Regions from separate parts of the Weissella koreensis KACC 15510 genome, predicted to be linked through region 1. Evidence: predicted binding sites of a transcription regulator. Region 1 holds the regulator's gene; the other holds the start of a gene.
What was found. Region 1 encodes Rex, which represses fermentation and respiration genes when NADH is low (regulators of the CRP and FNR family bind a similar motif). Its sites were predicted from a motif close to TTGTGAANTANTTCACAA; they were not measured.
Positions count from the first base shown of each region.

Region 1 (15,351 bases):
CAAAAAATACTGGATAAAAAAAATAATTTCCGGATTTTGTGCTCAAAAAACCCAATCTTTCGGCAAAATCGTACTTTCTCAAAATCAAACCTAATGCAAAAGCGAATAAGGGTAGTAAATTATTGATACCTAGTGTCCCGCCACCAACAAATATTGAAAACAATGTTACCGCTACTAAAGCTATAATATCATCCAAAACAGCGGCTGAAAGAATTATTGCACCAATTTTAGTAGCTAATTTTTTTTGTTCAGCCAACACTGCTAGCGTAATAGAAATTGACGTAGCTGAAAAAACAACACCAGCAAAAATTGATGCCTGAACACTATACCCAAATAATAAAAATGTAATTGGAAAAGCTATCAAGGGAAATAATACCCCCGCCACGGCGATCGTGGAAGAAGCTTTAATATATTTTTTCATCTCTTTTAAATCTGATTCAAGTCCTGAATTAAGCATTAATAGAAATACACCTACCTCCGCAATTAAGTGAATTAAATTACTTGGGTGTACTATATTTAAAAAACTTGTTCCCAAAAATATCCCAGATAATAATTGTCCAACTACTTCAGATAGTCCAAAGCGTTTGCCTATTTTACCCAGAGCAATCGTAACAATAGTCAATAAAAATAATAATAAATATTCCATTATACCTCCTAAAATTAAAAAAGCTTCAAAAAAGGTTAGTTCCCCGACTAACAATTCTTGAAGCTTACGCTCAACCGTTTAAGATATAATTGTATCATAATCTCAGTCCTAATTACACGATTTAAGAAAATAGATTTAATCTACAGTACTATATTTGCGAGGTATCACTTATGGCATTCTCAACAACTTTATACGATTATTTTGGCGGACGCTTAGCAATTGAGTTTAAGTTATGTAACATGATATTAGATAGTGACTTTAGTACGCCAAAGTTAAATACAGACCAAATTGACATATATACGCAGGTAAGGGACTTAGTAGAACATCAGACCAATCATATTGAAACCACCTTTAGCACGCTCACAGACGACGAGCAGGACATACTAAATCAAAGCTACGGTAAGGATAAGCTAACCGCCAATACACTTGCTAGAATCTACAAGACAACGCCTAATCACATTAACAAAATACGTCAAAAATTCACCCAACGTTATAAAAAGACTGGTGGGGATGTGCGAAATCATCATGACTTATTAAAGATAGCTGTAGAAATTAATAAAGCAGTCGCAAAGTAGAAATAAGATAAAACGATCTAGTTATAGTCTAGGTCGTTTTTTTGATGAGGGAATGATCCTATTCAATTAATTATGGATAATATCAGAGACACATACGACTTTAGAATATAACACTCTCCCCCCGCATATTTTCATATTAAAGGAGCGCACACAGTTCATGATCTTATAGAAATATCTAATTTTTGAAAACTTTTATATAGGGTGGCTTAATGGATATAAAGATTAATTTAAAGCTATTCGTAATTAAAACAATCTATTTTTAGCCGTCGTTTTAGACCACAAATAACTAAAAAACGCCCGTTTTGGACGTTTATTTTTTTGCATAAATTCAATTGTATCAATGATTTAACAACGTTACCCCCACCCTACACGTTTTTAGCATATTTTAGACAGTCGAGACATTTTACCTCGGTGTCCCAAATTCATTGAATTGTTATTTTTTATAATGGGGGGGTATTTTAAAAAGACGGTATTATTTATTAATTTATTACAACATAAGCGGGGGGAATTAAAAAAGCTTAGTAAATTCAGTACTAAACTTCTAAATAATTCTTATTCTGTAGTATCTGATGATTTCCAATAAAACATTGGTACCTTTTCATTAGCGTAATCCCAGTCATACTTTAAAAGGACTGATACGACATCAAGTAAATCTTTCATACTAATATTGTCATCCGATACTTTAGTGGCTACATATAAATCAATTGCTGAAATTCTGCCATATTTCATAGTTTCTGTTTGTTGATTTTCTGGTTTAAATTTAGGTTCACACCAAAAACAAGATCCTATGTAGCCTATTGTTTTACCTTCATTATCTACTTCCTTTTTAGGGTTCATCCAAAAACGAGGTTTAATTATCTCTTTTTCTGCATTTTTAAAACTTAGTTTTTTATTAACATAAACAAATCTGATGGCTTCTGGACTTACACTTCCACGTAATAATCTTCTTAATTCTATTTTACCTTTCGATTTATCCAAATCACTACTAATCCATGATTTTAAGTCTTGACGCCATTTTGTTTCATCTCTTATACCATTACCCTTTACGTTGAACAAAGGAAACAATGTAATTAGTAAAGTAACTAATGAAGACATAATATTTTTTATTCCGTCTGAATTTGATTTATTTGATAAGTAAATATAAATAACTACCACAAGTGCAATGCCGGTTATAAAATACATTATTCCTCTGGCTATTCTTCTTTTGTGCGGAAATTTAATCCATATTTGATATGATCCCATAATTATATATTGCAAAATAATAGTAATCATTAATATCCATTTTAAAACATCCATACCCATCCTCCTAATTGTTGTATACTACTCCTTAAAAAATCGCTTCAACAATTAAGTCAAAGCGAACATGCCAGCGGGCAAATCTATAATTTTTAAGCACGTAATTAAGCACAAATTCCACGCAGATTATACGTAAAAAAGCACGAATTAAGTTATACCTAATTATAGCTATCGTTAGTTTAACCGTTTATATAACTAGCTTTTTAGTATCTATTTGTGCCTATTATTAGGTTAAACAGAAACTTTGCTTAAGTCTGATAAACCATCACCTGAACTACCAAATTAATCAGAACGATGCTCTTTTAACCATTGATCCACTTTTCTTAGATCAAAGCCTCGTCGATACATTCCTGCCTTAACCTTACTTTGATAATCCCAACCAGTAAGATGTTGATATTTTTGAGCTGTTTTTTCCATCATTCGCTCAAAATTTTCTTGAGCCTGTTCTTCATCGACGGGAGTCTCGGCATGATAATCTTGTAACGCTTGTTTGATTTGACGTTGATCAAATCCGTTTTGATACAGCTTTTGCGTCACTTTTTGATCTGCCATAAAAGCTGATTCACGGCGATATTTTTGAAATAAAGGATCTATTAATTCAGATAACTTCTCCCTTTGTAGCGTTTCATCATATTCAACCAGTAAATCTTCAATTATAAATTGATCAATCCCATATTTTTTTAAATTAAATTTAATAGCCCGTGGACCTAATTTTCCGCGTCGAATCTGACTTTGAACATATTCATTCGCAAATTGTTGATCATCAATAATATCCAATTGTTCTAAACGTTCAATTGCTTGTTCAATTACTGAAACAGGAAAATCAGCCTGCTGTAATTTTGTTCGAACTTGTTGCTTGGAATGCAGACTATTAGCAGCATAAGTCAGAGCCTTTTGGTAAGCCTTTTGATTATATTCAGCTTCAATAATTGTAGCCTTTAATTCATCATCAACTTTGGTCCCCTTGAACAAATTAAATTGTATTAAAATTTTTTCTGCCACAGCAAAAGCAAACTCATCATCTAAATAGATATTATAACGTTGGTTCTTTTTTGTCTGAGTGACACGTGTTACTTCAGCCATTTAAAACTTCCTTTTTATGCTTGAAAGGTTTCTAAATCCATGGATGCCTGAGTCCACTCTTCTTCAAGTTGATTTAATTTTTGTTGTAAAGCTTCTATTTGTTGTGTTAATTCGGTCAATTTACCCAAATCTGAACCATTAGCAGGATCATTCAATTCTGTTTCTAATGGCTCCATCTGCTCCATAATTTCTTCCATTGCTGCTTCAGCTTTGGATACGGCGCGTTCTTTTTTACGAAGCTCTTTTTGCTGTTCACGCGTAGCTTGGTATGTTGGTGTCGCATCATCACTAACCTGTTCGGCAGTCACTTCATTTTCGAGCGCCATTTGGGCATCTCTTTGTTCAATTTTTTCTAAATAATAATCATAATCACCGTCAAAGAATTGCGTTCCATTTGCAGATAATTCAACAACTTCAGTTGCAACCTCATTAATAAAATAACGATCATGTGACACAAAGAAAATGGTCCCATTATACTCATTTAAAGCTGTTTCTAAGACTTCACGTGAATCAATATCTAAATGATTGGTCGGCTCGTCTAAAATCAAGAAATTATCTTCATTCATCGAAAGCACGGTTAGTAATAACCGTGCTTTTTCGCCACCAGAAAGTGCTGTGACTTTTTTATCAACATCTTCCCCCGTAAACATGAAAGATCCTAAAATAGATCGTACATCTTTTTCCGGTAATTTAGGATGTAAATCCCAAACAGAGTTTAATACTGTCTTCTTTGGATCTAACGTTGCTTGCTCTTGATCATAATAACCAACTGTAACATTAGCACCCAGTTTAAACGTTCCCGCTAATGGTGCTAATTTACCTAAGATCGTTTTGATTAAAGTAGATTTACCAACCCCGTTTGGTCCAACTAAAGCCACGGCATGTTGTTTATTGACCGCTAAATTCACATTTTGGGATAGTACCTTATCTGCTTGATAACCCAAGCTCAGTCCTTCAACTTGAAGGACCTCATTCCCTGAACTTTGAGCAGCTTGAAAAGTAATATGTGCTACCCCTGATTCATTTTTAGGTGCATCCAAAACTTCCATCTTTTCAAGTTGTTTACGTCGAGATTGAGCTCGTTTTGTGGTTGAAGCTCGCACAATGTTACGATTAACAAAGTCTTCTAATTTAGCAATTTCACTTTGTTGCCGATCAAACGCCTTTTGCTCTGCTGTAATCTTCGCAATCTTTTGCTCCATATAGCGGCTATAGTTTCCTTGGTAATGATCCAAAACTCCAGAATGTACCTCATAAACTTCATTTACTACTCGATCTAAGAAGTAACGATCATGCGAAACAATTAGCAGTGCTCCTTGATAATTTTGTAAATATTTTTCTAACCATGCCAAAGTCTGCATATCCAAGTGATTGGTTGGTTCATCCAGTACCAAAAGATCTGGTTTCTCTAATAATTGCTTTGCGATCGCTAAACGAGTTCGTTGACCACCGGAAAGATCAGAAATTTTTTGTGAATAAAACGACTCGTCAAACCCAAATCCATGTAAAACGCCACGAATAGTTGCTTCATATCCGTAACCATTTAAAGCTTCAAAATCATGCTGAATTTGATCATATTCAGTAAGTAGACTTTGATAAGATTCACTTTCATAATCAGTCGTATTAGCAATTTTTGATTCCATTTGATGCATCTGTTGTTCTAATGTTTGCACCTTTTTAAAACTGGCTAACATTTCATCATACACACTTAAAGTTGAGTCCATCCCTGAATTTTGGGCTAAATAAGCTAGCTTTAATCCTTTTTTAGAAGAAACAACCCCTTCATCTGGTGATTCCTGACCAATTAAAATTTTTAGTAATGTAGATTTTCCTGCCCCATTTCGTCCGACCAAACCAATTCGGGATCGATCTTGAATCTGCAGCGAAAAGTGTTCAAAAAAAGTCACGCCATTGAAGCGTCGACTGACATCATTTGCTTGTAAAATTATCATTTTTAACTCCATTTAATAAAAGAGGCTGAGACAAAAATCGTCTGAGCCTCATTTTATATTTTTTTTAGTTACTTATATCATTATCGATAAAATAAAGTAACGTTTGCAACTCATTCGTTAAGTCCACGTTTTGAACATGCACCTTCCGAGAAACATTTAACCGCATTGGTGTAAAATTCAAAATACCTTTGATACCACTTGCTTCCAAGCGGGTTGCAATTGTCTGAGCCGCATCAGCCGGCACTGTCAACATTGCTACATCAATCCTTTGTTCCTCAATTTGTTCTTCTAATTCATCCATTGAGAATACTGGAACGCCACTTTGAATTGTATTAATTAATTCCGGCTTAACTTCAAAAACAGCAGATACTCGCACATTAGAAGTTTTTTGAAATTTAAAATTCAACAAAGCATGTCCCAAATTTCCCAAACCAATCAAAGCAACTGAAGCCAAATTATCTTGATTTAATTCTCCAGCAAAAAATTCAATTAATTCAGCGACATCATAACCATAGCCACGCTTACCTAATGCTCCAAAACACGAAAAATCACGACGAATGGTCGCAGCATCAATTTTAACAATTTCAGCCAAATCAACGGAAGAAATCTTAGTTTTTCCTTCATCTAGTAATAACTTGAGATAACGATAATAAATGGGCAACCGTTTAGCAGTTGCACGAGGAATTTTTTGTTCTGTCATGTTAACTCACCTTAATCTTATATAATTTAGTTAATATATAATTAGTGTAGCACATCCCCATAACTTTGTGAAACAAAAAACAATTATTTTTTTAAAAGTTCTTGTAATTCATTTAATAACATCAACGCTTGGAAAGGCGTTGAATTTGCCAAATCGGCATTTTTAACCCGTTCAACGACTTTATTTTGTTCATCATTGTCAGGTAATGTATCAAATAATGACATTTGTGTTTTAGAGTCTGCAACATCAGTTAATTTCACAAGCTCAGGAATTTTAGTTTGCTCAGGTGTTTCCAATTGATTTAAAATCACTGTTGCTCGTTCAATCAATGTCTGAGGCAGACCTGCTAATTTCGCAACGTTAATTCCATAAGACTGATCAGCTGGTCCCGCTAAAACTTTGTGTGAGAAAATCAATTCTCCATTTTCTTCATGCGCACCCACATGTACATTGAACAGTTGTGGTAGTTCTTGATCCAAACTAGTCAATTCATGATAGTGGGTTGAAAATAGCGTTTTAGCATGTACATTTTGATGAATATGCTCAATAATAGCTTGCGCTAGGGCCATTCCATCAAAGGTAGCCGTTCCTCGTCCTAATTCATCAAATAGAATTAAAGAATTTTTAGTTGCATTTTGTAACGCCGTATTTGCTTCCGACATTTCTACCATAAAGGTTGAATTTCCCGAAATTAAATCATCAGCTGCCCCAATTCTAGTAAAAATTTGATCAAAAATTGGTAAATCAGCACTTTGCGCAGGTACAAACGAGCCAATTTGAGCCATAATCACGGTTAAGGCCAATTGACGCATATAAGTTGATTTACCAGACATATTGGGTCCAGTAATCAGCATGATTTCTTGATTTTGATCCATCATAATATCATTGGCAACATAACTTTGATGCCCCAAAACTTTTTCAACAACGGGATGGCGTCCACCAACAATTTCTAAATGTTGTTTTTGATTAAGTCGTGGTCTCGTAAATTGATTTTTTTGTGCAACATCAGCTAGTGAAGTCAAAACATCTAACGTTGCGATTTGTTTAGCCAACCGTTGTAATCGTTTAATATTAAGCTTAATCTGTTCGCGTACTTGAGTAAATAATTGATATTCTAATTGGCTAGATTTCTCTTCCGCTTCTAAAATTTTTTGCTCATGTTCTTTCAATTCAGGGGTAATAAAACGTTCGGCATTAACTAAAGTTTGTTTTCGTGTATACCGATTATCATCTAATTTATCAATGTTCGCTCTAGTAACTTCAATATAATAACCAAAAACTTTATTAAAACCGATTTTCAAACTATTAATCCCAGTCGCTTCACGTTCGGTAGCTTCTAATTCAGCCAGCCATTGCTTTCCATTGTGCATGACATCTTGGTAAGCATCGAGCTGATCGTTATAACCTGCCTTTATCAACCCACCATCAGTAACTGACAATGGTGGGGCCTCAATAATGGCCGTTGAGATCAACGCTTCAAGATCCGTAACTGGGTCAATTTGACTGATTAACCCTCCAAAAACGGCAGGATCTAAATCTTCCAATAATTCCAAAATAGTAGGAATTTGACGTAAGGAATTACGAATCTGCAATAAATCACGGCCGTTTGCGCTACCGTATGCGACCCGACCAACCAGACGTTCTAAGTCATAAACACTTTTTAACGCACTTTGCAAATCATTCTCAATCAAAAAATTCTGCATGAATTGTTCAATTTTGTCATATCGACTCATTAAATTTTGTTGATCAATTAACGGTTGCTCAATCCATTGTTTTAATAGCCGTCCACCCATGGCAGTTTTAGTTTCATCCAAAAGCCACAACAATGTACCACTTCTTTGCTGTGTGCGTAAATTAACCGTTAATTCCAAATTAGCTCGTGAATTCCGGTCCATTTTTAAATATTGAGCAACTTCGTAAGCACGAGCTGGTTGAAGATGATCTAATGCTCGTTTTTGTGTCGTATGCAAATATGTGATTAAAATTTGGGCTGCCGTTAAACTAAGATCTGATAAATCCTGCACTAAATTTGCTTGATTATCTGGTACCGTCTCTAATGCTTGCGTTGAAACCATAATACCCAAATTCGTCAAAGAAGCGGTTAAATCTGCTGGCAAAATCTTATCAATAACAATTTCTTTCGCCGCTAAACGGGCGAGTTCATTCAGGACGGCAGTCGTTGAAATTAAATCAGTAGCTGCCATTTCACCTGTTGATAAATCAGTGTAAGCAAATCCATAATGATTAGCATCTTCGGACGTAATTCCCACTAAATAATTATTATCTTTAACAGACTCTCCATTCACGTTCATCCGCGTTCCAGGTGTAATCAATTGAACAACTTCACGTTTGACCATCCCATCGGCTTGACTTGGATCTTCCATTTGTTCCACTACAGCTACTTTGTAACCTTTATCCACTAAAATATCTATATAATTTTGAGCAGCATGATGAGGAACCCCTGCCATTGGGACTGGATTAGGTGAATTTTTATTTCGTTGAGTTAAAGTAAGTTCCAAGATTTGGGACCCCAAAATGGCATCCTCATTAAACAATTCATAAAAATCGCCTAAACGATAAAATAAAAAGGCATCGTGATACTGTGATTTAATTTCATTATATTGTTGCATCATCGGCGTTTCTTTACTTTTAACCATTTAAATCTCCTTGGTCCTTAATTATTGGTCTATTTTTTATTTATCTTTATCTTCAGATAATAAGTCAGCTAAACCGGCCAAAGGCGTATTAGTAGCTTGTTCTTCGCCATTTTCTTGTTCGGCTAAGTAATCATCTTCTGATATAACTTCCCATCCATCCCCAGTTGGCATAGCTTCTTCTTCTTCACCTTCTGCCAAGATTTGCAATGGGATTTGTAAGAAAATGTATTGTGCTAAGACTTCATTAAAATCAATAACATCATCTTTCACTAAAATAACAGATTCTTCAATCTCATACCGATCTGCATGTTCAGTTTCGCGAATGTAAACTTCGTCGATCATAAAGTCCAAAGGAAATTCTACTGGGCGAGCTGAACGAGTTGAAGGTGTTGTAAGTTGTCCTGTAACATGTGCATGGATAATAACATCATCGCGTTCCATACGTGCCCAACCTTGTACTTGAACAGGCTCCAAACTCAAAATAACATCCCCAAACATTTCTTTGGTCATGGCTTCTAAGTTTAATTCTTCTTGAAACTCCATTGGTTCTTGTTTATATTTTAATAACTCACTAAAATTCCATTTCATCTTCTTACTCCCTCTTCATTTTAAATTATTGTTTTCGATACGGTTGACGTTTAGTATCTTGTGGTTTTTCATCAGAATTACTTCGCAACATATTATATAAACGACCAGCTCTAAAATCTAGTTTTAAGAGACCCTTTAAATTATTTTGATCAACCTTACCAATAATCGGCAAAGTGAAATTTTTACGCCCATGTTTTAGCCATAACTGTCCGTTAGCATTAAAAGCCAAGGGTCGAATATAAGGTTGTTTCAAAGCAACCTTCATTTCAATTTCACTCACATTTAACAATAAGTATAAAATGCTCCGTTGCAGCCGACTATAGGTATATCGTTTACTTTTAAATTGTTGCATAAAGACATTCCAATCGATTTGCTTCGACTCAGCATTCTTTTCAACCGTTTCTAGAAGACGATATGCTAATCCATCATTTAACTGATAAATAGACTCCAATTGTTCTACCGGTGTCGTTAAGACTTTATAATGAAGTAAATCCCACATATTTGGTTCATAATCTAAAAATGGTGCCTCCATTAGTAATTGTTGCGTGCCCGTCGGCAATTGTTGGCTTAATTTTTCTTTGGGTAACCCATTCTTTAAAACATGTCGAATTCCTGAGGCACTCGCAAAGTCTTCGTCAGAAATTTGTGTAGCATGATATCCACTCCCCTGACGCTGTAATGGCATCAAGGCAACCTGATCTTGCGCGTCCAATTCAAGCACTGCTAATGCATAACTTAATCCCAATAAATAATTAGGTTCATTGATCGTGACGCCTAACTTATCCATTAAAACTGTATTAAAATTACTTGCATAAGTTGTCTGATAATTGTGAAATTCATCAGAATGAGTAGTTACATCCCGAACTGTTCGCGCTAATTTCATAAAATCCCATTGAGCGTGCTCTGCTCCAAAAACAATTGTGTCAACTCCTGCAGCTAACAAGATTTGAACTGCACCTTTAGCAAAAAAAGGACCTGGTTGAATTGAAAAAGCCACCGGCAATTCAATAACCAAATCCACTCCATTTTGAACCGCCGCCTGCGCTCGTTTCCATTTATCATACATCGCAGGAACCCCGCGCTGTACAAAATTTCCACTCATTACAGCAATTGCTGTTTCAGCCCCACTCATCGCCTTTGCTTGTTCGAGGTGGTATTCATGACCAGCATGAAAAGGATTATATTCGGTAATTAATCCAACTGCTCGCATCAGCTATCCTTTCTTATTTGCACTAAAAAACCAACGTGGTGTTTTTTCATCAGGCTTTGTTTGACGACCAAAATCACCAGTAACTTTAATATTTTCAAATCCCGCTTGTTCCAGGGCTTGAATATATTTTTTCAATTCATAAGTTTTTTCCGTATGAATTTCTGTTAATTGCTTATATCCGTCAATTTTCTCATCATATACAAAGAAAATTAATTCGTGCTCCACCGTATGTTCTTCACCTTCAACACCATATGAATTCCAAAGAAAAGCCGTTTCATCATCATGAAAATTATACATATATCCTGGATAATATTCATCGGTTTGATATGGTGAAATGACATCAAATAAGAACTGTCCACCGTTTTCTAAATGGTTAGCTACTTGTTCAAATGCCATTTTAGTTTCTGCTAAACTACCAAGATAATTAAATGAGTCAGCAAATGAAGTAATCGTTTGAAAATGATTTGGATAATCAGACCATTCTCGCATATCCCCTTGAATCAAGGGTAAATCCACTTCAGCCGCTTGCGCATTTTCCTGAGCTAAAGATAACATTTCAGTGGATAAATCAAAAACCGTCACATCATGGCCAGCTTTTATTAAGCGAATTGCTAAGCGCCCAGCACCACCAGCTAGTTCTAAAATCTTACCTTGCGGATTTTGAATATTTTTTTGTGCATACTGAAACCAGTCATCATAAGCTTCATCATCAAATAATTCATCATATAACTTTGCAAAGGTTTGATAATTTTCCATTAAAAGTCTTCCTCAATGATCCAGTCTGTGATATCAATCTCTTCACCTTGTTCAGACCAAAGTTGTTCCAATCCATAAAAATGACGTATTTCTTGTTTGAAAACATGAACGGTTAAATCACCGAAATCAAGAACAACCCATTCCCCAGAATCACGACCTTCATGTTGATGAACTTCAAATCCAGCTTCTTTCATTTGATCCATAATTTCTTGAGCAATCGCCAAGACTTGACGATTTGATGGAGCATCCATAATCAACATTACATCAGTAAAGATTGAAGTTTCATGTATGTCCAAGGCCACTAAATCTTCAGCCCGCTTTTGGCCTCCAGCTTTTACAGCTACTTCTAACATTTTCATCATTGTGGTTTCAATCATAATTATTTATTTTCCATTCTTATTTGGTTGACCATGTATTATAGGTCAATAGTGACAAAGGGAAGACCCTCTGTTTATTTTTAATTAAATATTCTAATGTATGTTGGGCTTGCCAACCAACACTAGCAGCTAAGTCTTCAAATGCTAAAGCTCTTACTTCATCAACCCCGGGGAAGTCTCTGGCACTTTCAATATAATCAGCCATAAAAATAATTTGTGACACGAGCGTCATTTCTTCAGCCCCCGTAGTATGTTGGCGGACTGCATCTAAAATAATCGAATCATTAATTCCTAATTCACTTCGAATCATTTCTGCTCCAACAACTCCATGCCAAATATTATTTCCCCAAGGTAATAAGCTAGTGGATAGATGATATTCTTTTATAGCTTCGATAAAATCTTCATCGGAACGTTCTTTTGTATAATCATGTATCAATGCAGCTATCGAAACAATTTCAGCTTCGACTTGCCATTTTTCCGCTAACTTCAAGGCCATCGTTTCAACTCGTAATACATGTTGATATCGATAATCTGATAAAGCAGCTCGTACGGTTGATAGTAATTCTAAACGAGTCCCAGGATAATAACGTTTTTGATACTCTAAGTTATTCATTTTGATACAGTCCCTTCTCTACAATATAAGCCGCCACTAAATCTGGTACTAAATAACGAACACTTTGTTTTTCTTTAATTCTTTGCCGAATTTTAGTAGAGCTAATATCAAGATTAGAAACAGTTACAAATTCAACTGGATAATCAGTCACTGGATGTTCTTGTCCTGGACGATTAACCCCAACAAATTGCACCATTTGGCTTAATTCTTCAATTCTATACCAAGTTTTAAGGTAAGCAACCTCATCGCCACCAATTATAAAGTAATAATCATAATTTGGATGAATTTCATTTAAATAACGCATAGTGTCATAAGAATAGCTAATTCCACCACGGTTAACCTCTGCCTGTTCCAACTTAAAATGTTGATTACCATAAATTGCTGCTTTGACCATTTGGGCACGATCAGATGCATCGATGGCCATTTTGGGATCAACATGTGGCGGTGTTGAATTTGGCATAAAATAAACTTGCTCAAGCTGTAAATCAGAGGCTACCTGTTCAGCAATAATAAGATGCCCCAGGTGTGGAGGATTAAACGTACCACCGATAATACCAACACGGTGTCGCTCTTGATCTAATTCAGTAGCTACTTGTGTTTTTGGAGCTAAAGTATTCACTGTTTTAATCATAAGATCCCCCTTTTGATTTACTATAGCTTATATCTTTTGTACTGCAATTGAGTAGTTACGGTACTTTGGATCACGTGCTTGATCAAACAAAACTAAAGTGTGACCAATGGTTTGGACAACTTTAATTGAAGAATTTGATTCAATAAATTCCTTAACTTCATCAACTGTTACATCAGAATTATTCAAAATATTAACTTTAAATAATTCGCGTTTTTCCATGGCTGAACCTAATTGTTCCAACCAATTTTCCGTTAATCCTTGTTTCCCAACACTAAAGAGGGGATTCATAGAATGAGCTGAAGCTCTTAAATAACGTTTTTGCTTTCCGCGTAATTCAATCATTTTTATATCATAGCCTTTCGTGTCAAAACTGAAACTCCTTTTGGTGCCCAAGCTGCAACAACAACTTGACCCGGTACTGTAACCCAGCCCAATCCATCAATCACAATATCAGTCTTTTCAGTTGTTTTAAATTCATGTCTTTTCAATGGTGGTAGATCTTCTAAATTCACTTTTTCAGGTGGTGTCAATAATACACCCGCGTGCTTAGCATAAAATTGATCTGCATTATCTAATTTGGTCCGATGAATCGGTAAATTATTTTCAAAATATGCCGTAATTCCAGATTTGGGTCCCTGAATAAAATCAAATCGGGCCATTGCTCCCATAAAGAGTGTTTGTTCGGCATTCAATTGATATGTTCTTGGTTTTAATTCCTTTTGGGGTGAAACATATTTTAAATCTTGAGGTGTAAGATAATGAGCCATTTGATCTGGATGAATAATTCCAGGAGTATCAATAATATTTGATTGATCATCCAATGAAATCTCAATTCGATCTAATGTAGTTCCTGGGAAACGTGATGTAGTGATAACATCATTCTTTTCACCAGTAACATCCTTAATGATTTGATTAATCAAAGTTGACTTACCAACATTAGTGACCCCTACTACATAGACTGAACGTCCAGCTCGATATTTTTCGATCATATCTAATAATGCAGGTACATCATCACCATTTTTACCAGAAGTTAAAGCAATATCAATGGGGCGCAAACCAGCTCGGTTAGCTTGTTGACGCATCCATTCTTTGATTTTTGCTCGTCTTAAGGCATGGGGTAAGATATCAACTTTATTTCCCACAAGCAAAACAGGATTGCTTCCAACGAAACGATGTAGACCAGGAATAAGTGATCCACTAAAATCAAAGACATCCATCACATAAACGACCAAGGAATCTGTCGTTGAAATTTGATCCAAAAGACGACGGAAATCATCATCCGTTAAATCAACCGGTTGAATTTCATTATAATGTCTTAACCGGAAACAACGCTGGCATAGCACTTCCCCGTTTTCAAACCCTTTTTTTAGCGCAGACATGGGAGTATATCCCACTTCCCCTGGCCTATCGGTTTGAATTTCAGCCCCACAACCAATACACCTAAGGCCTTCGCTTAAATAATTTTGTACTTCAGTTTCACTTATCAAGATTTTTCCTCCATTTTAGATCTGGATTTTGCTTTAACATCTTCTTTTTAACCCCTTTTTCCAAAAAACGATTAATTTTAGTGTTCCATTGGTCTGTTTCAATCAGCGGTTGAACTAATATACTGCGCATTCCCATATTATTAGCCGCCCAAACATCCGTCAAAAGTTGATCGCCAACCATCACAACCTCATTTGTTGTAAGATCAAGCTTTTTAATTGCCATCTTCAATCCTTTAGTTAGTGGTTTTAAAGCCCTCCCAACAAATAGGAGATCAAGTGGTTTAGCCACTCGTTCAACTCGATCATCAGAATTGTTAGATACAATAATAACTGGAATACCCGCCTGATCCATTAATTGCAGCCATTGATGAAGTTGTTCTGTACCATCTGGGTTGTTCCAAGCAATCAGAGTATTATCTAAATCAGTCAAAATAGCTTTGATACCATGCGCTTCTAATTCAACTGGTGTTAAATGATAAATTGCTTCAACCATCCAAGTTGGTGTAAATGAACCAGCCATCGAGATTCCCTCATTTTCTTTTTTAGTCTATTATTTTTTAATTATACGCTAGTTTCTAATGTCAATAAAGCGATAAAATAAACTAAGTTTTTAAATTCGATTTAAGACTTTATAATTTAATGCTATCTACTTTCATTCAATGATAAACTAATACTATTAAATCTAAAATAATTTAAGTAGGGTATTGATTATGTCAAAAAAAACTAAACTAGTACTTAAGCGAATCGCCATTTCTATTGTAATATTCCTTGTTACTTTTT
Region 1 covers NC_015759.1:1,110,680-1,126,030, reverse strand. The annotation lists gene WKK_RS05420 (cation:proton antiporter) at 1-646, opposite strand, end outside; gene WKK_RS05415 (hypothetical protein) at 817-1,221, shown strand; gene WKK_RS05410 (hypothetical protein) at 1,774-2,517, opposite strand; gene WKK_RS05405 (RecX family transcriptional regulator) at 2,800-3,600, opposite strand; gene WKK_RS05400 (ABC-F family ATP-binding cassette domain-containing protein) at 3,615-5,552, opposite strand; gene WKK_RS05395 (redox-sensing transcriptional repressor Rex) at 5,617-6,252, opposite strand; gene mutS (DNA mismatch repair protein MutS) at 6,336-8,909, opposite strand; gene WKK_RS05385 (YceD family protein) at 8,946-9,497, opposite strand; gene WKK_RS05380 (nucleotidyltransferase) at 9,523-10,707, opposite strand; gene WKK_RS05375 (class I SAM-dependent DNA methyltransferase) at 10,711-11,463, opposite strand; gene rsfS (ribosome silencing factor) at 11,463-11,840, opposite strand; gene yqeK (bis(5'-nucleosyl)-tetraphosphatase (symmetrical) YqeK) at 11,860-12,453, opposite strand; gene WKK_RS05360 (nicotinate-nucleotide adenylyltransferase) at 12,446-13,084, opposite strand; gene yhbY (ribosome assembly RNA-binding protein YhbY) at 13,112-13,426, opposite strand; gene yqeH (ribosome biogenesis GTPase YqeH) at 13,429-14,571, opposite strand; gene WKK_RS05345 (YqeG family HAD IIIA-type phosphatase) at 14,561-15,091, opposite strand; gene WKK_RS05340 (lytic transglycosylase) at 15,282-15,351, shown strand, end outside.

Region 2 (15,351 bases), 700 kb from region 1:
GCGGGGATGTCAATTAAAGCCCTGAAACAATATATTAATTTAGTTGATGATTCGGAAGATAATACGGTTAGCCAAAAACAGCTTTTACATGAACAGGTAGAGGCGATGGAAGAACGTCGTGATGATATCCAGTTTGCGATCAATCATTTGAATTATAAACTAGAACATTATGATGATCATATGAGGGCTACTGAAGCTGAATTACATGAATTAGAACGCAAGTAAAATACACATTAATTTAATTAAATAGATAAAAAGGAGCCTATTTTTAGGCTCCTTTTTTATCTTAAAATAATAATTTTAACGAAATTGAATTAATTTAACTTAGTTATTTATATAAATTCAAAATAGCTGAAGTATCTTCGAGAATTTCTTTTACTAAACTTTGAGGGTATGTAATTTTGATGTTTTTACCTTGGCTCAAAGCCCACATTTTAAAACCATTTTTATTGATTTCATGTATTTTGAATTTATTAGCAGCTCCTCCTAATTTTATTTTAGACATTGGAAATTTATCTAAAACAACTTCCGGATTTCCATAATATTCAAATTCAACATGAATCAGACTGCCAATTTGCATTAAATTGTTATTTTGTCTAATTTTACCCTCTTCTAATCGTTGACGGTGTGGGAAATCAATGTGTTCTTGAATGGGGTTAGTATTTTTAAAACGATCTAATCGATACTGAGCATCACGTGCAGGATGATGCTCAGTTGCATGAAAATGAATGATAGCATAAAAGTAATATGTATCAAAAATAAGACCTGTCGGTAGACCTGAGAGTTGGCGTATTTCATTTTTGGAATTCTTATAACTAAATTTAATAGTTGTCTGATCTTTAATCCATTGAGAAAAGAGCCAAATTAAATCGAGAAGTGATTTTTGATGTGTGACTGGTGAATATAGACTTAATTCATTTTTAATGGTTTTAGAGACTACCTGTTGAATGTTTAAATCGGCTTGATCTAATAGGCTATCAATAATCAAATGAATTTCTTCATCATTAAAGGCCCTAGTAGCTAAAATTGTTTTAATTAAAGTAATGATAATTTTAGGATCCAGCTGGTTTGATGTAGAAAGTTGGTAAGCAACATGGTTATCCAGTTTTATTGTTTTAAGCTCAGCTGGGAAATTAATGGTTGAAATAGCTTCATTAATATCACTAACATCACGCTGGACGGAGCGGGTTGAGATTTGATTTTGATCTTGCCAGTCAGCTTGTTTAATAGTATTACCCATGATAAGTTGGAGCATCAATTGAAGGGGACGATTAATTTTATTTTTACTCATCTTGAAATAGTCCTTTCATGTTAATTGAATAAGAGACAAAGTATGTCGCTAATTTATTATAATATAATTATATATCTTTTTAAGATACATCCTTCTTAGGGAAACATAATATCATGTTAAACCAAAAAAGCCCCGAACTTTTTAAAAGTTAGGGCTTTTTTGATATTTTATAAAATTATTGAAATAAATATAGTTACACGACAATATATGGCGTACTATCTTGCTAAACTTAAGTTATTCGATTAAGAAAAACAAATGCAGTTGTTGATAAAAAATGTATTAACTAGTGCATTAGCAAAGTTTTAGGAGGTTTAGTAAATTAGATATGTTCAATAAAAAACAATTGGATAAGGATATGAATGAGATAGACGAAACGTTATTAAACGATGCATATTTTCAGATTTATGTATTTCTGGATAAAGACAAAGATAAATTATTGAAATTTGTTGACAAGTTTGGAGAGCAACAAATCAATTTCCCAGTACATCTGTATGACCGGGAGAAGGTGGTAACTTATCTATCTAATAAATTGGCTAATAATCAGGAAATCGATGTAGCATTTGAAAGCCGATTATTGGGCTATAGTAAGCGCTGGGTTAATACAATTTTACGTGAGTATCAGAAATCTAAAATTCAGGATGAGCAGAATGGTAAGGAAGATGAATAGTACGAAAAAAACATTTTTATTATTTATTATATTGTTGGGAATTGGAGGAACTACCTATTATATTACTCAGATTAAACCCATGCAGGATTTTGTTAAATCGGAAGGGCAATTAGGAGAAGATACTCAAAACAAAGCTAATCAGGCTGCACCTGCAATGTTTGTTATTGCTAGTACAGCTTTGAACAATAAAAACGATCGTAGTGTCGATGTTGAAAATTATTTGGATAGTTTGATTGAAGGTGAACATTCAACGATTGAATATAGTATTTCAAAAGATCAACATAGCTGGGACTTTATTTTCAATAAGAAGGCTAAGCTGATTGCTGCTTATGATGATGAACTAAAAAAATGGAAATTTGAGCTAATTGATCTTGAAAGTAATGAAAAAATTAATGGTCAAAGTTACAGTATGGCTGAAGTGACCGAAGGATATAAGACACTATCAAAACAGGGGAAAATTAATCCACAATTTACATTTATAGAGAAATAAAATAGGAGAATGAGGAAATGAATGAAAAACAATTGGCAGCATTAAAAAATTTGAAGGAATTATTGGATGATGGAATTCTGACCGCAGATGAATTTTCAGCACAAAAGAAAGAAATTATCGAGGGCTCAAAGAAATCTGATTCTGGAATTGTTAATTCAGTCCACAGCTCGGCTGATAAGTTAATGGATAATAAAACTATTCAAGGTACCAAAGATAATATTAATAAAATAATGAAAAGTGATAAGGTAAAAAATACTAGTAAGAAGGTTGGCGAATTAGTAGATAAAATTCCGCTTAATAAAGATACCAAATCGAAATTAACTGGAAGTACAGGTCAAAATATTATTAAGGGAATTGTTGGTGTCATTGTATTAGTAATAGTAATTGTAGGATTTAATTTTATTCATAATGCACCAACCCGTAAGCAGACTAAATTAGCCGAATCTTATCTAGCAGATGGAAAATACGGGGATGCTCAGAAAGCATATCAAAAATTACAAGAAATGCATCCCAATGACACTACTGAAAAGGAATATTCACAAGTTTCAAAGTTAGCTGAAATTACAATTGATATTAATAATGGTAATTTTGCGTATGATAATGGGTCTTTTGATACACCAACCGATGCAGCAATGAAGAAATTGAATGCGATTAAAGGTGATCCAGCGTCCGAAGAAATTAAAACACAAACGGAAAATACCATTAAGACGCTTCAGGATCAGGCTGATAATGGAACCAATGAATATTAATTTTTTGATAATTTAGTAGGAGTATGAAAATGGATGATTCAAAAATACAACGTTTGAAAGAATTACAGGATCTATATCAATCAGACGCTTTAACTCAGAATGAATTTGAAAAGATGAAGGCTGAAATATTATCGGAAGATTTAAAAACAACGGATCCTTTATCAAAGCGAATGGTGGAGGCTAAGAAAGTTGTACCAACTAAACAAATACAGAAACGTTCTAAAAAATCACATAAAATTCGGAATATTGGTTTATTGATAATTTTAATAGGATTAGTTAGTGCAGGTGGATACGCTTATTTGAACCAACAAGATGATGTCAAAAAAAGTTCAAGTGTAATACATCAGAAAAGTGCATCAACGAGTAAAGCGGCAACTAGGTCGAAAACTAAAGTTAAAAGTAAGCCAAGGGAAAACAACAGAGAAGAAAGCCATGAAACATCGTCTTCAAGTAGCCAGTCAAGTAAATTTGCTCAAGATGATGACGCAGTTGAAATGTTTCATAGTCTAGACCAGAAGCAACAATTAGGCGCTATGTATTCATTTGCGGCTTTAAAAGATCAATCAGATACTAGTTGGTCTGATTCTAGTATTATTAGTGCTGATTTAAATACTGAACAGCAGATTATTTTGTCGCCGGTTCCAGGGGATGCAAGGATTGTATTGATAGATAATTATGACGAAACATTTGATTATGAGATTTATCATGTTGATTCGGTGGTTGATAAGGGAACTGTTAGTACAACGCAGTTAAATTCAATTGCACAGAATGATACACAGATTAATACTTGGGCATCATCTATTAGAATGAAGGATGCTGATGAATAATCTAGATTATATATATTAATTTGTCTTATCTAAAAGGACTTTTCTTGATTGGAAAGTCCTTTTTCTACAAGCAAAATTATTTTTAATAAAATAAATTTAATTAAGCTACCAGTCTTGATAAGATACTGTATCATGTAATATAAGATCAATAAGCTTGATGCACTTATTATTTTAAAAAGAGTGGTTAAAAACAATTAATATATCCAGTAAAAGAATATATTATACGAAATAGTCCAAAAGATGAAGATATAAGTAGGGGAATAAAATGATAACGTTAAAATCAAAACGAGAAATGTTGGCCATGGAGAAGGCAGGGGCCATTATTGCTGGTATGTATCAAGGCTTAAAAAAAATAATTAAGCCTGGTATTTCAACTTGGGATATTGAAGAATTTGGTCGTGATTATATTGAAAGCCATGGTGCAAGAGCAGCACAAATTGGTTTTGAAGGTTTTCAATATGCAACAACTGTTTCGGTAAATGCGGAAGTAGCTCATGCTTTTCCACGGAAAAATTTATTTTTAAAAGATGGTGATTTAGTTAAGGTTGATACTGTTGTAGAATTAAATGGAGCCTATTCTGATTCAGCTTGGAGTTATGCAGTTGGTAATGTTAGTCCAGAGGTTCAAAAATTGATGGATGTGACCTTTAAGGCCATGTATTTGGGAATTGACCAAGCTCAAGTTGGGAATCGCTTGGGTGATATTGGGGCAGTCATGAATCATTATATAGAGGACGAAAATGGCTACGGAAATGTTATTGATTATGCTGGGCATGGAATTAGACCAACTATGCATGAAGAACCAACAGTGCTACATGATGGGGTCGCTGGTCGAGGATTAAGATTACAACCGGGAATGACGATTACCATTGAGCCGATGGTTAATTTGGGAAGTTGGGAAGTCGAAACATCTGCAGAAGATGGTTGGACCGTTCGCACAATTGATGGTTCATGGTCTGCTCAATATGAACACGTGGTTGCTATTACTGAAGATGGTCCTAAAATTTTAACTTCACAGGATCCAGACTTTGATGCTAAATATCTGTTGAAGTAAAGAAAGCTAAATTAAAAATAAACAAAATAAGTCCCCATTTTAATAATGGAGGCTTTTTATTATTTTAAAATGATGAATATTTTAATTTAGTGGAACTTGTGTCTATCTTTTATTAATCTTTTTGGTCAAAAAGATAATTTTAGCCCATAATATTAATTATAAGAATAATAATTTAATAGATGAGGTATAGAAATGAAATTTATAATTGCTCCTGATTCATTTAAAGGTAGTTTGACAGCGCAAGATGCTGCTAGGGCGATTCAACGTGGACTAGGGAAAGTTTTTCCGGATGCTGATTATACATTAGTTTCCATGGCCGATGGTGGTGAAGGAACGGTACAAACGCTTGTTGACGCTACTGATGGTCAATTGATTGAAGCAACCGTTTTGAACTCATTGGAAGTTCCGGTTAAGGCGACGTATGGAATTCTTGGTGACGGAAAAACAGCTGTGATTGAAATGGCCGCTGCTTCAGGTTTACAGTGGGTCAATACGGAAACTATGAATCCCTTGATTACGACCACATATGGAACTGGTCAATTGATAAAGGATGCTTTGGATCATGATGTGCGTCGTTTTATCATTGGATTAGGTGGCTCAGCAACAAATGATGGTGGCGTGGGGATGGCTGAAGCATTAGGAGTACGCTTTTTAGACCATCAAAATCAACCCTTAGCTCGAGGGGGAGCTGATTTAATCAATTTACAGTCTATTGATATGACTAACTTAGATCCTCGTTTAGCGGGTTCAGAAATCTTACTTGCTGCAGATGTTACTAATCCTTTAATTGGGGACAATGGTGCTTCTGCGGTCTTTGGTCCACAAAAAGGCGCCACACCAGCGATGGTTGCTCAATTGGATGAAGCGTTGAAAAACTATGCTCATATTTTAGAAATGAAACTTCAAATTAAGATAGCTAATGTGGCAGGGGCTGGAGCTGCTGGGGGATTAGGAGCTGGCTTCTTGGCCTTTACCCCAGCTCAAATTCGTTCCGGAATTGATTTAGTAATTGATGCCGTGGATTTGGCGAATAAGGCTCAAGGTGCCGACTATGCTTTTGTGGGTGAAGGATCAATTGATTTCCAGACACAGTTTGGTAAAGCACCAATGGGCGCCACAAAGGTGGTGAAAAAAGTAGCACCTGAGGCCAAAGTCATTGGTTTAGCTGGTTTTGTTGGTCAGGGGAGTGAGGCGTTGTATGATTTGGGAATGGATGCCATTTTCAGTATTGTACCGGGGGCTGTTCCGCTTGAATCAGCTTTAGCAGAGAGTGTTAAAAATTTGGAGCGAACGGCTGAAAATATCGCTCGTTTGATTAAATAAAGATTAATGAAACGGAATTGCTTAGCTAGGATTTCGTTTTTTATTTTGTGGCAAAGGTTCAAGTATAATATTTCGTAAGTGAAATTTTCTCAACAGCGGTAAGCTACTTTTACATTGAAGGCTTTTGATAACGATTAACAGCTTTTGATAAAGCAAAATAAAAAACATCTACCAGATTGAATTAACCAGTAGATGCTTTGTTTTAAATTTATTTATGATTTTAATGGAATTGCATCCCACCATCGACAATAATAGTTTGACCAGTGATGTAATCTGAATCCGGTCCAGATAAGAATGAAACAACATTTGCTACATCTGAAGGCTCTGATAAGCGCTTCAATGCGATATCTTTAGCGAATTGCTGCATTCCCCACTCATCATCTTTACCTGCATTTTGGCCAACTGCGTGAGCAATGTCAAACATCATAGGCGTTTTAACAATTCCAGGAGCGTAGGCGTTGACAGTAATGTGTTCCTCTGCCAAATCACGAGCAGTTACTTGAGTGATACCTCGAACCGCAAACTTAGTTCCAGAATAAAGGGCCAATTCAGGATTACCAACAACTCCAGCTTGTGAAGTAGCATTGATAATCTTTCCACCATGGCCTAGTTCTTTAAAAGCCTGATGTGCGGCTTGAGTTCCCCAGAGGACGCCACCAACGTTGACGCCATAAACTTGCTTGAATTGTTCCTCAGTAATCGTATCAATTGGAGTAGTAGGTCCTAAACCGGCGTTATTTACCAAAACATTTAAATCACCAAATTTTTCAACCGTATCCTTGATTGCTCTAAACATGTCATCACGTTTAGAAACATCGGCTTGAAGCGCAATGGCGTTTTCCCCAAGCTCGTTTTCCGCTGTTTGAGCTGCATCAATTTTATAATCAACCAAGGCGACTTTAAAGTCATCTTGATAGAGACGTTTTGCAATAGCAAGTCCAATTCCTTGGGCCGCACCAGTAACAATCGCAACTTTTGACATAAAAATACACTCCTTTACTATATGAAAGATCCGTAACTTATGAACACCTATAATTTTACGCTTGTTTTGATAAATATACCAATAATTAGTCACATAACATAAATGGTAAGTAGTTATAACGGATTTAGATATATTGTTATACTTTTCACTTTGTTATAAAATACTCAGAGTATAATTTATGATTAAAGGTAAAATATTATGTTAGATCATGACTCATTAGAAAAGAGGATAGGTGCATGACACAGTTAACAGAAATTTTAGGAATTAAATATCCACTAATTCAAGGATCAATGGCTCGAATTTCTACACATGAATTAGTGATTGCCGTTGCCAATGCTGGTGGCCTGGGAGTTTTAACTTCAGTGGGGATGAATCCTGAAGGTTTACGGTCTGAAATCCGCCAGATTAAGGCTGAAACCGATCAACCTTTTGCGGTGAATTTGATGTTAATGATGGACAATATTACTGATTTAGTTAAGGTCATTATTGAAGAAAAAGTTCCAATTGTCATGACTGGGGCTGGGACTCCAAAACTTTATATGCCAGCATTATTGGCCGCAGGTATTAAAGTGATCCCTGTCATTCCATCAGTTAAAGTAGCACAAAAGATGGAAGCACTTGGTGCGGTGGCAGTTGTAGCTGAAGGTATGGAATCTGGTGGACACATTGGATCTACTACCACTATGGCTTTGGTCCCTCAAGTAGCTTCAGCGGTAAAAATTCCAGTGATTGCAGCAGGTGGAATTGGGGACGGTCGTGGTGTAGCTGCTGCATTTGCTCTTGGTGCACAGGGAGTGCAAGTTGGAACACTTTTCTTAACGGCGGATGAAACACCGATTTCGGAGGCTTTCAAGTTGGCAATCATTAACGCCAATGATACATCAACGACAGTGACGGGCCAACGAGCGGGGGCTCCCGTTCGATCGTTAAAAAATCCGATGATTGAAAAATATATAGCTCTAGAGGCAGATGGAGCCACGTGGGATGAATTAGAAAAATTAGTTTTACATTCTTTATCTAAAGCGGCTTTTGATGGTGATATGGAAAATGGTTCGATTATGGCTGGTGAAATTGCGGGGTTAATTAAAACACGCCGGCCAGTGAAACAAATTATTGAAGATTTGTTTCAAGAGGCCCATCGAGTTATCCAAAATTTAGAAAGGAACTAGATCATTTTGTTTAGTTTTTTAATGAAAGCAAGCTTTAAAATTATGCTAAAATATAGACTAGATTAGGGGTAATAAATCAATGAATAAAATATTAAAAGCACAATTTTTTGTAGATGATCTTTCAGAAGATCAGAAAAACGTTATTACAAATATTAATGATTATATTAAGCAAGGATTGGATCAGAATTTACATTCAGTCGCTGTAATTCAAGGTGCTGCAGGAACTGGAAAGTCTGTAGTCTTGATGGAACTTGTTCGTCAGTATATGACGGATCAGCGTTATAAGACTGCTTTAGTAGTTAATCATCCGGAATTGTATAAAGCTTATCAGGATTTGGGTGAATCAATTCCAAATATGAATGTCAAATCAATTCGGCGGCCAACCGCATTGATTAATGATGCCCAAAAAAATCATAAAAAATATGACATCATTTTTGTGGATGAAGCACATCTACTATATTCAAAATCAGAACCATATGCTCATTATCGAGGTGAGAACCAATTAACTGATTTAATGAATTTAGCGAAGGTTGTCGTTGTTGTGTACGATTTTGCTCAAGTTTTCCAATCAAAAATGTATTGGGATCAAGAACTATTATTTAAAACGATTGGTAACCATCCATATAAGATGTTTGATATGAATTTTCAATACAGAATGGTAGCGAGTGATAAACAAGTTGCCTGGATGGATGATTTAACGGCTCAAAAGCCACTAACATCATTTCCTAATAATAGTGATTTTGAATTTAAAATGTTCAACACCGCTGGTGGACTATTTGAAGAAATCAAAAGTAAGAATAAAGAAGTTGGGATGAGTCGAGTAGTTGCAACTTCAGGCTTTCCACGTATTGATGGACGACACAATGTTGAGATGGATACCTTTAGTTTGCCTTGGGACGAGTGGGATCCTCAACGAACACATTGGGCCAAACGCGAAGGTTCAATCACACAAGTAGGGACTATTTATACCTTACAAGGCTTTGATTTGAATTATGTTGGTATGATTATTGGACCTTCCTTTGGTTATGATCCTGAGACTGATTCAATGACGATTATCCCAGAGAAATATTCACATAAGGAAATCTTTAAGAAGCGCAAAGATCGCCAATTTAGTAAGGAAGAGTATCAAGACTTTATTGCAAATGTCTTGAACGTTTTGATGAAACGTGGAAAATATGGCCTTTATTTGACGGCTTATGATGATGATCTACGCGCTCGCTTGATGGAGCTTAATCAAGGCGAAAGTTAATTTTAGAATAGCTTTGATGGACATCTAAAAATAATTATGGTTGATGCTAACATCCAATAGTTAAGAGCTCTTAAATTAGGGGCTCTTTTTTGTTAGATTAAATCAATCTGATCAATAAAAAAAGACTAGGATGTTTCCTAGCCTTTAAAATTGCAATGAGATACCTAGATTCAATTTTGAGAATTATTATTAGTTATTTTCAGTGAGACCTAATAATTTTTGACAATCTTCACACAGACCAATAAATTCCAAACTGGTTTGCTCAATTAAAAAATTGCTAGCTTCATGAGCTAGATTGGGGAAACTATGCAGATCAATATTAGAACCGTCAACAATTTTACCGCAATTTCGACATAAAACATGGTAGTGAGGGTGACCAAAATAATCATAATGCTTTCTACCATCTTGATTATTATCAATTACATAAACTAATTTGCTACTGATTAATATCTCTAAAGTGTTATAAACAGTGGTTAAATTCATTTTTAAGCTTTTAGCAATTATATCTGCGCTGGGATGAATTCGATGATGAATGAGATAATCCAAAATATTCAGACGTTGGGTTGTTTTTTTTATTCCTTGGTTTTGTAAAACTGTTAAGGCGTGCTCTAATTCACTCATGAGTAAAACCGTTCCTCCTTGGATTAAACGAACGCTACTTCAGACAGATTACATCTAAGCAGGTCGGGGATTTTTACACTTATTAATAATAAGCTAATTATACCATGCTCAAACGAGCGAGGGTGGTGATTACGCTTGTATAGTTTCGTTAAGCTATAAATATTTTATTTCTATAATTAAATCTAAACAATTGATAGTTGCAAATTACTTTGACACAAATAGTAGTGCGTGATATAGTAATTTATATAGTGAGGTAATGTTAAATGGAGAATGAGTTATCAAAAGATTTAATTCGTGGTCATACTGATGCGATCGTTTTAAATCGTTTACAACAAGGTGATTCTTATGGTTATCGGATAGCCCACGATATTGCCGAACTAACTAATCAAGAATATGTATTAAATGAAGCAACTCTCTATTCGGTTTTTCGTCGATTAGGTAAGGCTGGGCTGGTTGATAGCTATTATGGAAATGAGACTCAGGGCGCCCGACGAAAGTACTATACTTTAACGGATGCTGGCAAAGATCGATTAAAAGCTGAGAAAACGGCGTGGGCGTTTGCTAAAAAAACGATTGATGAATTAATGGGGGAAAGCCTATGAATCAAGAATTAGAACAAAAGATTAATGGGATTTTTGCTGATTATGAAATGATTTTACCTTTACAAGAATTTAAACAAGAAGTCTTGGCTGATGCTAATGAAGCTTTAAGAGATTACCGGATTGCTCACCCACAAATTGCAGAAGATAAAGCAATTGAACATGTGATGCAGGATTTGGGTGACTTGACGCCAATCATTGAAATGATTAATGGTGAACAAAATAAAAATCTCCCTAGTGTTTTAAAAACTGGTAATGAATATGAAGAAATTAATGTCAATGTATTCGCAGGGCAGGTTTTTATTGTCGCAGGGCAAGGGTCGACTCCTAAGGTAGAACAAGTTTTTAATCATGAACATCCTGAGTTAGCCGTAAAAATTGATGATCGTCTAAAGAGTTATAATATAACTACACCTCGTTTATCAGGGTGGGGACTGTTTAGTATTTTTAAGGAAACAACGCGTAGTCGCTTTAGGAATGTAATCAAAATTGAATTACCCATGGCTTATCAAGGTGACCTAAATTTGAAACTCAATGCTGGTGAAGTTTTTATCACTGATCTAGCCTTAGAACAACATTTAAATTTGACGGTTTCAGCCGGCGTGTTACATGTGAATCGTGTACATAGTCAAGATGTACGGCTGGATCTGCGTGCAGGAAAAGCTAATTTAAAAGATGTCACTGTTAATAAGATTTTGCAAGGATCAGTGTCGGCTGGTGAATTAACTTTGCGTCAGGTTTATGCCGATTTCAAAATGAATATTGCTGCAGGAAATGTCAATGGTGTTGATGTTAGTGGTAGTGGAGACTTTGATGTGAATGCTGGGAACCTATCCTTAGAATGGGATCAAGTTTTAGATGATCTTGATTTTGGAACTGCTTTGGGAAATATTAATGTTCGCTTTAAGCCGGAAACCAGTTATTATTTGAATGGGCATACCACAATGGGGTCTATTCGAATTTTACGAGATCATCAAGTTCAAATGGGCTCAGATAATTTAAAAGCCCAAGTTGGTGAAAAACCAACCTTTAATGTGATTGCCCAAACCTCGTTTGGCAATATTGTCATCAAATAAAAAGGAGCATGGAGTATGAAACAAAGAATTTATCGTTCAAATCAAGACCGAGTTTTAGCTGGAATATTGGGGGGTGTAGCTGAGTACTTTGGCTGGAACCCTCAAATTTTACGAATTATCTACTTGCTGTTGATAATTTTCACGGGATTCTTCCCATTTGGGATTTTATACCTATTGCTTTTGTTAGTAATTCCTCAATCCCCTTATCAAAATTAATTTGATATGTACGAATGTATAAAATAAATAAAGAGGTCAAGAATATGTCTTGGCCTCTTTTTGTTTTTTTAATTAATAAGCTTTCTTCATTACAAAATAAAATTAGCTTAACGCCGACGAATCTTTGTTTGATAATTATTTTTAAATTGAGGGTTGAAGGCAGGATTGAATGATCTTTGATGATAGTTTAATTTGAATTTTTGTGGCAAGCTCAAAGGAAGAATTGTTTGTTGATAACGGTCTAAAAAGGCAGTCAATAAAACCAAGAGCGCTTGATCGGATGTTTGGTGGATATCCATTTGTAGTTGCTTTTTATTATTTAAATATCCATGTAATAAGAGTTTTTTACCATGGAAAATAAAATATTCTCGTTTTTTAGGATGAGCTAAAACAATCCAATTAATTCGTTGAATATATATAATTTCATGCATTGGTAATGCTAAACCAAATGAACCAATTTTTTTCTGACCAGCCTGAATTTTAAAGCGTGGGATTATTCCGGTAGACGCTTGTTTAATCTCCGCTAGAAACATGTTTTTATTATCATTAATTTGAAGTTGATAATAATATTTATGAAGTTGTCCGCGTAAAAAATAAAATATTTGACCAGTTTGATCAGTGACCCAACTAGAACCATATTGTTGAGTAGCTTGAGTTTGATGTAAAATTAGATGAATCATATATGCCCCCCCTTTGGAGATAGAAAGCGAGATTAAAATGTCAAATTTAGATGCCCTACAAAGAACCGATTGGTGGGAACCTTTAAATCAAAAACTAGATCTTAAATATTGGGCGGATTTGGATGCCTTTATTGAAGAGGTTTATAAGAATGAGACCGTTTATCCAGCCTGAGATCAAATTTTTAATGCTTTTACCCTGACTTCCTTAGCCAATACTAAAGTGATTCTTATCGGTCAAGACCCTTATCCAAATGCAGGTCAAGCTATGGGTCTTAGTTTTTCGGTTCCCGCTGAGCAAGGCTTACCGAAATCATTGATTAATATTTATAAAGAATTAACAAATGATTTATCACAACCAGCCCCGAAGAATGGTGATTTAACGGCTTGGGCTAAGCAAGGGGTTCTGCTTTTAAATACGATTTTAACAGTTCCTGCTGGAAAACGAAATGGGCATGCAAATTTAATTTGGGAACGGTTAACTAATGCAGTGATTACTGTGATTAATGAAAGAAATCAGCCGTTAGTGTATTTATTGTGGGGTAAGCAGGCCGCTCAAAAAGTAGATTTCATTAATAATTCGAACCATTTAATTTTAACGGCACCGCATCCAAGCCCATTATCCGCTTATCGGGGCTTCTTTGGTAGCCGACCATTTTCACAAATCAATCGATATTTGATTGATCATCAGACGCAACCTATTGATTGGAGCCAACAAACTATGCATTAAAAACTTGGTGCAAAGTTTCACTTGTCAAAACACTTCATTATTTGCGATAATAGGAATGTAAACGTGCTCATCACAATTTATAGATAATGTTAAATAAAAAGGAGTCAATCATGGAACTTTTTGAACAATTAGCTGATAAGGTACGAGATCAACATCAAACTTTAGTTTTCCCTGAGGGAGAGGATGTTCGCATTCAAGGTGCTGCTGTTCGACTTTTGGCTGATCATTTGGTTCAACCAATTTTATTGGGAAATCGCAAAGAAATTGAGACAGTTGCGCAAGCCGAGAAATTTGATTTAACAGGGATTGAGATTATTGATCCTGCTGAATATCCAGAGGCTGAGCACGAAGCAATGGTAAATGCTTTAGTTGAACGTCGAAATGGTAAAACTGATGCAGCTACTGCAACAAAATGGTTGAAGGACGTTAATTATTTTGGAACTATGTTGGTCTATTTGCATAAGGCCGACGGAATGGTTTCAGGAGCCGCACATCCAACAGGTGATACGGTTCGACCAGCATTGCAAATCATTAAAACTATGCCTGGTTCAAAGCGTATTTCTGGCTCATTTGTAATGCAAAAGGGTGACGAACGTTACATTTTCGCTGATGCAGCCATCAATATTGACTTAGATGCGCAAACTATGGCCGAGATTGCAATTCAATCTGCTCGAACAGCTCAAGTCTTTGGGATTGACCCTAAGGTAGCTATGTTATCATTTTCAACAAAGGGTTCAGCTGCAGCACCACAAGTTAATAAAGTGGTAGAAGCCACTGAAATTGCACATTCAATGGATCCCGATTTAGCTTTAGATGGAGAATTACAATTTGATGCAGCCTTCGTTGAGAGCGTGGCTGCTTCGAAAGCACCTGATTCAAAGGTAGCTGGGCATGCTAATGTCTTTGTATTCCCTGATTTACAATCAGGAAATATTGGTTACAAAATTGCTCAACGCTTGGGTGGATTTGAAGCTGTTGGGCCTATCTTGCAAGGCTTGGCTGCTCCTGTTTCTGATCTCTCACGAGGAGCTAATGAAGAAGATGTTTATAAGACGGCTATTATTACAGCCGCACAAGCTGTTGAAAATCGTTAGGCTTTAGTTGAACAAAAGATAAACTATTAGAACGATTTGATTCAAGCGTCTATAAAGACTGGGATTTTTTATTCCAGCCTTTTTTAATACCAATGCAAAGACTTGGTTGCATCAAGTTTTTGGCTGGGAGCAGACCAATATCTTTAAAAATGATATAATTACCATTATGAAAAGAATTGTAAAAACGGTTGAAGAGACCCAAGCATTGGCTGGAGAACTAGCTAAAAAAATTAAAGCAGGAACCATTATTCTATTGAAAGGTGATTTAGGAGCGGGTAAAACAACTTTTACCCAAGGATTTGCGCGTGCTCTCGGAATTAAGCGCCCTTTAAAAAGCCCGACTTTTACCTTAGTACGTGAATATGAGACTGTTGAATTTCCACTCTATCATTTTGACGTTTATCGGTTAGGTGAAGAGGGTGGGGCGGATGAATTAGGATTGGAAGAATATTTCCGCCCAGACAGTGTCGTTTTGATTGAATGGGCAGAATACATTCAAGACCTTTTGCCCGAGGACGTAATTCAAGTTGAACTAAA
Region 2 covers NC_015759.1:406,252-421,602, reverse strand. The annotation lists gene WKK_RS02060 (MerR family transcriptional regulator) at 1-225, shown strand, start outside; gene WKK_RS02055 (helix-turn-helix transcriptional regulator) at 329-1,291, opposite strand; gene WKK_RS02050 (hypothetical protein) at 1,647-1,958, shown strand; gene WKK_RS02045 (hypothetical protein) at 1,951-2,448, shown strand; gene WKK_RS02040 (SHOCT domain-containing protein) at 2,466-3,197, shown strand; gene WKK_RS02035 (SHOCT domain-containing protein) at 3,227-4,024, shown strand; gene map (type I methionyl aminopeptidase) at 4,290-5,078, shown strand; gene WKK_RS02025 (glycerate kinase family protein) at 5,271-6,401, shown strand; gene WKK_RS02020 ((S)-acetoin forming diacetyl reductase) at 6,622-7,383, opposite strand; gene WKK_RS02015 (nitronate monooxygenase) at 7,620-8,552, shown strand; gene WKK_RS02010 (DUF2075 domain-containing protein) at 8,632-9,801, shown strand; gene WKK_RS02005 (Fur family transcriptional regulator) at 9,991-10,422, opposite strand; gene WKK_RS02000 (PadR family transcriptional regulator) at 10,686-11,024, shown strand; gene WKK_RS01995 (DUF4097 family beta strand repeat-containing protein) at 11,021-12,097, shown strand; gene WKK_RS01990 (PspC domain-containing protein) at 12,113-12,313, shown strand; gene WKK_RS01985 (LURP-one-related/scramblase family protein) at 12,421-12,993, opposite strand; gene WKK_RS07300 (hypothetical protein) at 13,031-13,165, shown strand; gene WKK_RS01980 (uracil-DNA glycosylase) at 13,172-13,720, shown strand; gene pta (phosphate acetyltransferase) at 13,831-14,814, shown strand; gene tsaE (tRNA (adenosine(37)-N6)-threonylcarbamoyltransferase complex ATPase subunit type 1 TsaE) at 14,981-15,351, shown strand, end outside.
Region 2: the regulator Rex is predicted to act here: its motif matches at 7,517-7,534, upstream of WKK_RS02015 (nitronate monooxygenase).